DNA from 3 places in the Methylocaldum sp. GT1TLB genome. Region 3 is predicted to be linked to each of the others. Evidence: riboswitches for the same ligand, from Rfam matches in the RefSeq annotation. Region 3 holds a riboswitch; each other region holds the start of a gene.
The links. Region 3 has a riboswitch for cyclic di-GMP ahead of ACR2R1_RS04705 (hypothetical protein). Riboswitches for the same ligand answer to the same signal wherever they lie in the genome.
Positions count from the first base shown of each region.

Region 1 (3,247 bases), 1.7 Mb from region 3:
GCAAGGACAGCGCCGCAGCAGACGCGGAACGGCGATTGACCAAAACCCGTGCCGATAACGGCGAACCCATCGGGATGGACCGGCTTTGACCGCCCCATGGGTTGGCGGAATTCCAGTCGAAAAAATGCTTCGAAACGATGATGCCGTTCTATGAGGAAGATCTCGCCTATGTTCATCACGTCGGCTTCCCCGATCTGGTGGATGGCGCCGGCGATGAGTTGCTGGCGCTGTTCCGCGCCGCGGGTCTCGATTCCGGCCTGATAATCGATCTGGGTTGCGGAAGCGGAACCTGGGCGAGGAAACTGCTGGAGCACGGATATTCGGTTTTGGGCGTCGATGTTTCCGCGCCGATGATCGAACTGGCCCGGCGTACAGCGCCCGAAGCACAGTTTCAAACCGCATCGCTGTACGATGTGGACTTCCGCCCTTGCGCCGCGGTCACGGCCCTGGGCGAAGCCCTGAACTATTGTGCCGACGGAGCGCCGTCGGAAGCGCGCCTTGACCGCTTGTTCCGGAACATCGCTTCCTGTCTGCCGAAAGGCGGCGTTTTCGCATTCGACATCCTTGTCCGCTCGGACGGCGAACCCATGCACTATCGCTCCTGGCGCAAAGGGCCGGATTGGGCGGTGTTGGTGGAGATATCCGAACAGCCGCAGGAAAACCTGTTGATTCGGGACATTACCGTGTTCAGGAAAGGCGGCCACGGCTACCGCCGTTCCGAGGAGCGGCACCGGATCGGCGTTTTGGGCGGCGCCCAAATCGAACGTCTTCTCGCCGGCGCCGGTTTCGAGGTGACCGTCTCACCCCATTACGGCCGCCATCCTCTGGCTCAACGACGCTTGGCATACATCGCCTACAAGAGATCGGATGAAGGACTGCTTCCTGAAGGATAGGCACGAGAACCGAAGAAACCAAGGTATCTTCAAGCACGCAGCGACCGTTTGTGCGGCCGGCAAATGATGCTGATTTGGCGGCCCAGACGAAGTCCAATAATCCATGGTCCGCTGAACGTAGTCCATGGATTACAAATATCGGGAAATATTCCCGCAAAAGCATGAATCTCGCAGTTTGTCCCGAATATCCCTGGTGTATTTGTCGATTGCCATCGAATAATTACGTTGTATGCCTTAAGCCTTGCGGGATTTCACAGGACAGACGATTAATGTCAAATAAGACAACAGATTATGATGATGTCATGCGCATTGAATTGTGGCATTTAACCTGCTCCCCACATAATGCGGTTTGTCGCGCATTGATATCCGCCATGGGCGCCGGGATACCTACGCATTAACGATACATTTGTTAATGCACTGATACTCGCTGCCTCTTTCCCGTGACATGCCTGTAAATTGGCATGTGTTCCCAGGTAAATTACGCTTTGCTTCCACCGTTCCCCGGTATTTTCAAATTACAGCTTGTTAGTCTCGGAATACCCCTGCTCACTGGCACGGTATCTGCTTTAGCAGCTTGACTTGCCCGATAAGAACGCCAGTTTTCGAGCCTTATTGTCATTGTCATTTCGGCGGTTCTTATCAGCGACGACTGGCGGTTGGGCGCATGCCTGTCCGTTGGCCCAGGATGATATCGGTCTCAGGGACGAGACGCCTTCGCCACCTCCGCCGCGAGGCGGACTCGGAAAGCCGCGGGTCTTGGTATTCAAGACGGCCGGGCCGCCTCTCCTGTGAGAGTTATTCAAGGGCTATGGATTTCTCGAGCCTGCCGCACAACCTCTCGATGTTTCAAATCACAGGAAAAAATCCATGCAAAAATTTGGGGTCAAGAAAATGCAGATCCGACAGACCATTCTCGCAGCGGCTGCCCTGATCATGGCCAATTCGGCCGATGCCGGTGTGTTGCACGGGGGAACTTTCAGCGTTACCTATGACAACCCGAACAACCTGTTGGAAGGACTAACCATCGGTCCTGGCGGGTTAACCGAATATTATGTCGCGAACTTCTTTCCCAAGGCGGTGGCCGATACTTACTCGACCATTGCGGATATCATAACGGTGCCCACCAACACCTACCCCGCGCCGTCAACGCTCGAATACGTCGTCAATCCCGCCGATCTGACCGGCACCGGAATTCCAACGGGCGCCGGCGGCCGCGCCAACAAGCCCACCACGTTGACCTGGGACGCCAGTCAGGATGCTTTGGTCGACTCGTCCGCCTTTATCGCCAACGGCCAGATCGGGTTGAACGGTGTCGTGATGACCCGTGGCAGTTTCACGGGTACATTGACGTCCGGAGATTACACCTTCGAATACAACGCGAATCGAAATGACGGCGTCAACAGCGGCTGGACCTTGTGGAACAACACGAGCTTCAGAACGTCCACTTACGATGCCCGCAACATCAGCGTTACCACCAATGGCGATGAATTGCTCATGACCGGGGAACTCTGGTGGTCACCCAATATGACCGCTTTCCTGTTCGGCGGCGACGGCTCGAACTCCGCCGGTAAAGCCGCTACCTTCACTCTGGTTTCGCCTGCCGTGGTTCCGGTGCCGGCAGCGGTCTGGCTGTTCGGCAGCGGCTTGTTAAGCCTGCTGGCCGGCGCCCGCCGAAAGTCGGTCCAGGCGGCTTTATCCGCTTGATCGCCGAATAGAGGCCGTCGACCCGGGCTGCCGAGCCGCCCGGGGGCCGTTTATCGCGTTTATCCGGCCAATCGGCCGGATAAACGCTCCCACCTTCGACCTGTTACGGACTTATCCTCATGACTACACGCCACCGACTCTCGCGATTCGGCAAAACTCTTGCACCCTGTTTGACATTTCTAGCCGCATGGTTGGCATTCCTTCCGGCAACGGCGACCGCCGCCACCGTTTCCGGCGGCGCATTGATCATGAACCTGGACCGGGATGCGCTGGCCGCCGCCGTCTCCTTGGACGCGACCGATGCGCCTTCCATATATCTGGAGGAATTTTTCGATGCACAAGCCGCGGCGGTGCGCAACAACGCGCAAATTTTGGAAGATCATATTGTGCCGGGCGTCGGCGAAATCCCGGCCACGGGTCTCGAATTCGCCGTCAACGGCGCTACCGTCGACGTCCCGGTCGGCCGGAGAACCAAGCCGACCACGTTGACGTTCGATCCGGGCGATTTCGCGGGCAGCGTCACCGGCGCGATCGGTCTTGGCGGCGTCAGCCGTTTCCGGATCGATACCGGATCGCCGAGCAACCGCATCGTCTCCGGAGACTACACGTTGGAATTCGATGCGGCCAACATCGATGCCGATACCGGCCAA
Region 1 is NZ_CP194898.1:2,836,623-2,839,869, forward strand. It holds gene ACR2R1_RS12315 (hypothetical protein) at 1-89, shown strand, start outside; gene ACR2R1_RS12320 (class I SAM-dependent methyltransferase) at 138-893, shown strand; cyclic di-GMP riboswitch class I at 1,600-1,678, shown strand; gene ACR2R1_RS12325 (hypothetical protein) at 1,761-2,597, shown strand; gene ACR2R1_RS12330 (VPLPA-CTERM sorting domain-containing protein) at 2,717-3,247, shown strand, end outside.
Region 1: another riboswitch for cyclic di-GMP. It lies ahead of ACR2R1_RS12325 (hypothetical protein); the one in region 3 lies ahead of ACR2R1_RS04705 (hypothetical protein).

Region 2 (3,247 bases), 1.5 Mb from region 3:
TCTGATCTTGATCGAGTAGCACCGGCTGGAATCTGCCACTGAGGCAAAAATTCGTTATCTAAGTACATTCAGGGAAGTCTTGCGGCATAGGCAACCTGCAGGACAACCCCGCCAATCTGTCGAGATTCCGCAAATATTTGCGGAATGTACTTAGGGCATTTTCATACCTACTGTACGGGCACTCGCGAGTAGGTCGGGAATCCCTCCCAATCGCAAACGGCGTCTTCGGGAAGGGCGTGGCCGGCGCTCCCGGCCAGGCCGTTTGCGATTGGAAGGGTCATCCCAGCGCTCCTGGGATGACCGTTTGCGATTGGAGCGCCGAAGCCCCCCTTCCCGACACCATGTCCCGGTCGAGCGTCTTCGTCGGAAGGGTCGCGACCAAAGCGACCGTTTGCGATTGGGAAGGGATTGCCGACCTACGAATGCTTGAATCCATCCACCCGAGCCGAAGGCGCCAACGACTTCGGCCAAGCCTGTTTTGCCGTACGAGCGAGATAAAAACGCTCTAAGCCCGAACTATCATACGTATCCATCAAAGGGTGCCCGTATGACAGTTCGGGTGAATCGAGTCAGGACTGCAAACCGCTCCGCTCTTAGCCATTCCAAGACGATCTTCCTAGTGTCGCCAGCCGGAATAATCGGACAAATCGCCGCTGGATAACGCGTTTTTCTCGTTTTTTCCTGGAAATGGCCAGTGACACATGCCGCATGGCTGTTGCCAAATGGAGACATGTTTTGCCCGGCCACTCCATGGAACCGGTCATTTTCTGACTCAAGTCCTGCTCTGCATACAAGAGATTCAAGGATTCGCCAGACCGATCACCAACGAACATCGGATTGGCATACGGCGTGCTAAACCGCCATGGCACCGGATAACGTTTGACGTGTCAGCCACTCCGGTGTCGTAGCAACGCTACAAACTCAAAAGAAGCTGCGATTCGCTTAACCTGTGCCAAGGGGGGTACGGGCAGCAATGCATCGTTTATCCGAAGGTGAGGAGCCACCCGGCGAACGATTACGGCCACTGATAAAAAACAACAATCAATGCCTACATGAAACAATCTACAACACTTTTTTGCCGACTCAATCACACAAATTCCCTAGATTTAGACCAATCTTATTTCTACAGAAAAATCGAGCCGCTGACCTAATGCCGCTTGATCTGAAAAAGGCAAAACCATCGAAAGGTGGTGGCGCAAAGTTACCGGTCTACGGGAGCCAGGCTCCTATGACAGCGGGATTGCCAGCTCAAGCCAAAGGTTGCTTTGGTTTGTCTCATCCCCGCGGGTTCCCAGAGACCATCGCCGTCAACTCGACTCTTAGGGGACCACAACGTGAGCAACAAGACTCAGCATTCTAAGTTCACCGCTGCGCGCCGCAAAAATATCCTCGGACTGGCTGGCGTATTTGCAGCCTTAACGTCTATTGTGGGTGTCGTCCATGCGGCGCCGCCGCAGCGCTTATTCAGCGACACGAATCTGACCCTGCCCACGCAGGCCAAGGCGCAGATCAAAGCCATCAAGGGCCGCAGCCGGGGCGTAGCCATCGACTTCAACGCGGTGAAGGCCGATACGCTCACCCTCGAACTGCTCAACGACACCACGGTTACCGCCATCCGCGATCGTATCGAAGACATCGACGGCCGTTTGTCCTGGGTCGGTCATATCGAAGGGCAAGAAGGCAGCAGCGAGGTGATCCTCGCCGTTCGGGGGCAGGCGATGTTCGGAACCGTCGTGATGGACGACGGCAGAATGTTCGAGATCGCCTACGCCGGCAATAAAACGCATGCCGTCCGCCAGATCGATCCCAACAAGACCGCTCCGCATTCGGAACCCCTCGCGCCGGATATTAATGCCGCCGGTGAATTGGCCGGTACAACGACATCCTCGACTAGCCCGTCCACCGCAGCCGCCAGCACCGGCCAAGTCATCGATCTGCTGGTGGTCTACACGCCTCAGGCCCGCGTGAATGCTGGCGGCGTCTCGGGCATAGAAGCCAAGATTATTAACGCCGTTACCAAGGCCAATCAGGCCTACCTGAACAGCCAGGTGGACATGCAGTTGAACTTGGTAAACATGGCCGAAGTCAGCTATACCGAGACGGGCAACATGTCGACCAGCTTGTCGGATGTCACCGGCACCAGCGATGGCAAAATGGATGAGGTACACTCCTTACGCAACCAGTACGGCGCCGATCAGGTGGCGCTTATAACTGCTGAAAGCAACTACTGCGGCATCGCCTACGTGATGAATAGCCTGGGTTCCTGGTTCGCTCCGTATGCGTTCGCCGTCGTGCATGACGATTCCAAGTACAACTGCCTCGGCAACGATACCCTGGCGCATGAATTGGGCCACAATCAGGGCAACATGCACGACCCGGACAATTCCGCCTACGCCGGCGTGTACCCCTACTCTTATGGTTACCGGATCTGCGGCGTGTTCCACGATGTCATGTCCTACAGTTGCAGTTCGCCACGAATATCGCACTTTTCTAATCCTAACGTTTATTACAATGGCCAGCCGACCGGGGTGGCGAACTACCAGGACACCGCCCGTTCCATGAATGGCACCAGCGCCACCGTCGCCAGTTTCCGGTCCTCGACCACGACCACCACGACGCCCACGGTTCCGACTGACCCCACAAGTTTGGCGGCGACTACTCAATCATCCAGCAGTATCGCCTTGACGTGGACGGATAAGTCTAGCGACGAAACCGGATTCAAGGTGCAGCGCTCGCTGGATGGCGTCAATTGGAGCGAAGTCGCTTCGCTCGGCAGCAACGTCACGAGTTTCACCAATACTGGCCTCAGCGCCAGCACCACTTATTCTTACCGTGTCTACGCCTACAACAGCGTCGGCAACTCCGCCTTCTCCAATACCGCCTCGGCGACCACCTCGGCTAACAGCGTCGACACAACTCCGCCCACGGTTAAAATCACCAGCCCCTCCAATGGCGTGAAGGTCGGTAACTCGACAAAAATTACCGGCACTGGCAGCGATAACGTCAAATTGCAGGGGCTGAAGCTGGCCATCGACGGCGCCGTGCGAGCTTCAACCAGCGGCGGCTCGATCTCTTATAACTGGAACACCCGCAGCATCGCGAAGGGCACGCACACGATCACGCTGACTGGCACCGATGCGGCGGGTAACACCAATCAAACGTCGATTCAGATTTACAAATGAAAAGGAATTGCAGGATTGCCTAGGGGTTGACAGAAAAGGTTTCTGCCAAAAAACGGATATTCTTC
Region 2 is NZ_CP194898.1:4,729,226-4,732,472, reverse strand. It holds cyclic di-GMP riboswitch class I at 1,161-1,248, shown strand; gene ACR2R1_RS20885 (zinc-dependent metalloprotease family protein) at 1,335-3,182, shown strand.
Region 2: another riboswitch for cyclic di-GMP. It lies ahead of ACR2R1_RS20885 (zinc-dependent metalloprotease family protein); the one in region 3 lies ahead of ACR2R1_RS04705 (hypothetical protein).

Region 3 (3,247 bases):
CGCCGGGTTGGGTCGGAACCGCCAGTGCCACCACGCTACCTTTCGGCTATGCCGGTACGTCTCATCTGAACTGGGCGGCCGAGCTTCACTCCGCGGGCAACACGCTCGAAATCTCGAAAGCAGATGCAGTAACGCGTTACGGCTTCGCCGCGGAAATCGATACCGGCGCCGGGGCCTGGCAGGACGCAGGCGTCAATGGCAGCGGAGTTCCGACGGCCAACGGGCCGACCGGCTGGAGACATCAGACCGATATTGGCTTGATCAAGGCCGAAGAAACTATGTGGGTAACACTGAATCCCGTGGTGGTTACGGGAACCGGCTACGACATTCAGAACTTTGGCATCACCGTCTTCACCGGCATGGACTCCGGTACCGGCAGTTACTCTCATCACGGCTCCTGGAACTGCCCCGGATGCACACCCGCGAAACCTTACGAAGCCGATAACCCGTTCGGCACCGTAGGACTGAGCTACTTGACTCACGATGGCACCGTCGACGGTGTAGACGGTTTGACCTTTCTGGCCCTGGCCGGTCAGGTTTATTCCATCTACCTGGGCGGCGCCGGCGTGGGGAACTGGAGTCAGAACATCGCGGAGTACAGCTTGAATATCAGCACCGCACCGGTCCCGGTCCCCGCGGCGGTTTGGCTGTTCGGCAGCGCCCTCGCGAGTTTGGTCACGCTGGGACAGCGCCGCAAGAACGTCATGGCCGTTCCCGCCTGAAACAAGACCTCGACGTATGTACACGCCTTCCTTTCCGCGCTCTAAGCGGGGAACTTTTGTGTGGAATCACCCATGAGACTGCGTGATTTGCCACGTCGGCGGCGTTTGCATGCGATTTATCTGTTTGATTAGCAATGATTATTTAGTGGCATATTTATTGTTTCAGCAAAGGCCGGGTCCGCCGCTTAGGGGGCTCGTAAAAAGACGCGATACACACGGATTCGCAAGGAATCGGCTGGCAGGGATCGCCCGAGGGATCTTTGTCGGGATGGACCGCCGTTAGGTCTGTCCGAATCGCCACACCCGCCGCGAGGCGGGGCCGGAAAGCTTCGGGTCTCGATGCTATGGAGTATTCGAGACGGCCGAGCCGCCTCCTAATGTGATGGGGAGGACCGCGGCGCAGCTCCATTGGGTACGGTGAAGCGCCGCGGACATCACTGTTAACGAGCTTTTGGACGACCACTAACAGTGACGAGGACGAATCATAGTATGAAAACCACGGCAACAATACTGGCCCTCGCGGGAATGCTCGGGGGAACATTGGTCGCTGCGCCCGAGGCGCACGCGCACGCCACGTTCAACATCGCCGGTTACGGCGACGGCACCGGCGGCAGCATCAACGGCGCCGACGGAATGCCGGGCACCGACGCGAGCGGCGTTTGGACCAACGGCGGTGTCGGCTATACCGGGAGTCTGCCCGTCATGTGGTATGCGGGCATGCACAGCGCGGCGCCGGCCGGCCGCACCATCGAGACCGGCACGCCCACATCCACCAACGGCAGCAGCCTGCAGCGGCAGATTGCCAACTATAACAACAATAACGATCCCGACCTTCCCACGGATCGAATGCTGCGGGTCGGCGGCCTTTCCTGGTCCGATCCCGACAACGGCGGACAGGGTTGGGGCCATGGAGCGGACTTCGGCCTGATCCATTGGTCCTGCGGCGGCAGCGCCCAGGGCTGCGTGGATGCCGGAGTATCGCAATTCAAAATCACTCTGGCGGACGACCTTGCCGACGGCGGCGCCAACCTCAAACTCGGCTACGCGCTTTATGGCGGCTGGGATACCGGTGCCGGCGCTTCTAGGCACGATACCTTCTTTACCGATCCGACCCCGGTAAACAATCCGCTGGGCTCCGACGATCTCACCCTGCTCGGTTGGGGCGTGGCATCCTCGGTCGGCGAGACCTTGTCGCAGGTATTCGACCTCGACACCACTTATGGGGGCGAATACACGATCATCATAGGTGCCTTGGGCGGCGTAGCCGGCAATTATCAATTGACAGTCCAGCCGGTTCCGATTCCCGCTGCCGTATGGCTGTTCGGCAGTGCCTTGGTTGGCGTATTTACCATCGGCCGCCGGACTTCGAAACCGACTCCGGCATAACTTGGCAACCAGAGAGGCAAGAGTGCCCGGGTGGAACGATCTCCCGGGCTCATCCGATCGATCTGGCCATAGAGCATTGATATGTCCCGGCTCATCCGAACACGGCAGACGCGTGCTCAAAGCGATGCCGGAGGCCTTGGGGTTGATGACCGGTTTCGGCGGGTGCCGTAACCATTCGTTTAACAATAATTTCAACGTAGTGACAGGGCCGTCCAATGCGGGCGGTGTCCGACACCTCCTCGCGACCAAGGTTTCGCAACGGCCGAGCAAGGCTCAGCGGTTCGCGCGTTGGTCGTCCATAGGAGTGGGATCGCCGTCTGTATAGCTACGTTCTTCCAATAAATCCGATCCTGGTACGAGTCCGTGAATAAAAATACGTTTCCACTTTTGGCGGCGCTGGCGCTCATGCTTGGGGGTACGGTCGCCTACCTGCTGCTTACCGATACCGAAGTTTCCAAGTCGGAGCTGGTCACAGGCCACGGCGATGTCGAAACCCTGAAGAACGCGTACAGCCGCTGGAAAACCGCTTATGAAGCTGACGGCGGCGATCGTTTTCTGACCATCCCGCTCGGTTATTCGAAAGCCTTATCCGGAGAATTCAGCCGGGCGCAGGGACGCATGCGGCTCGACCTGCTGGAGGGATGGGTGACGGTCGAAGTCAGCGGACTCGATGCGGGAGGCTACGAGGTTTGGCTGGTCGATAATAAAACCGGCTGGCACAAGGCGGGCGGACAGGAGAAGGCCAACGCCATGCAGAGGCTCGGCCGTCTCGAACCGAACAGTGAAGGGAAACGGATCTTGAAGACCCGTCTCGACGGCTTGGCCATGAGCGGATTTACCCTGGATCTGGTTGCCATTACCCGAGAGGAAGGGAATCCTGAAGAGGGGGGCATACTGTTCGGTACGCCGGGCTTCATGCAGAGACTTTATTACGGCGACAAGCCCTGGACCGTGACCCGTGTGGGCAACTTGCCGAGCACTCCCCAGCAGCATAGCGGTGGCGCGGCGAAGCCGTTCGACTTCATGCTGCCCAAGCTCGCTCACGCCGATGCCAGAGAGCGGAACGATCTCGATGCGGTTCTCGGCGCGGAGATTGCCCGAGGGCGGGAGATTTTTCTGAACGAAACCTTCGGCGGCAA
Region 3 is NZ_CP194898.1:1,104,351-1,107,597, reverse strand. It holds gene ACR2R1_RS04710 (hypothetical protein) at 1-722, shown strand, start outside; cyclic di-GMP riboswitch class I at 1,009-1,097, shown strand; gene ACR2R1_RS04705 (hypothetical protein) at 1,212-2,108, shown strand; gene ACR2R1_RS04700 (hypothetical protein) at 2,472-3,247, shown strand, end outside.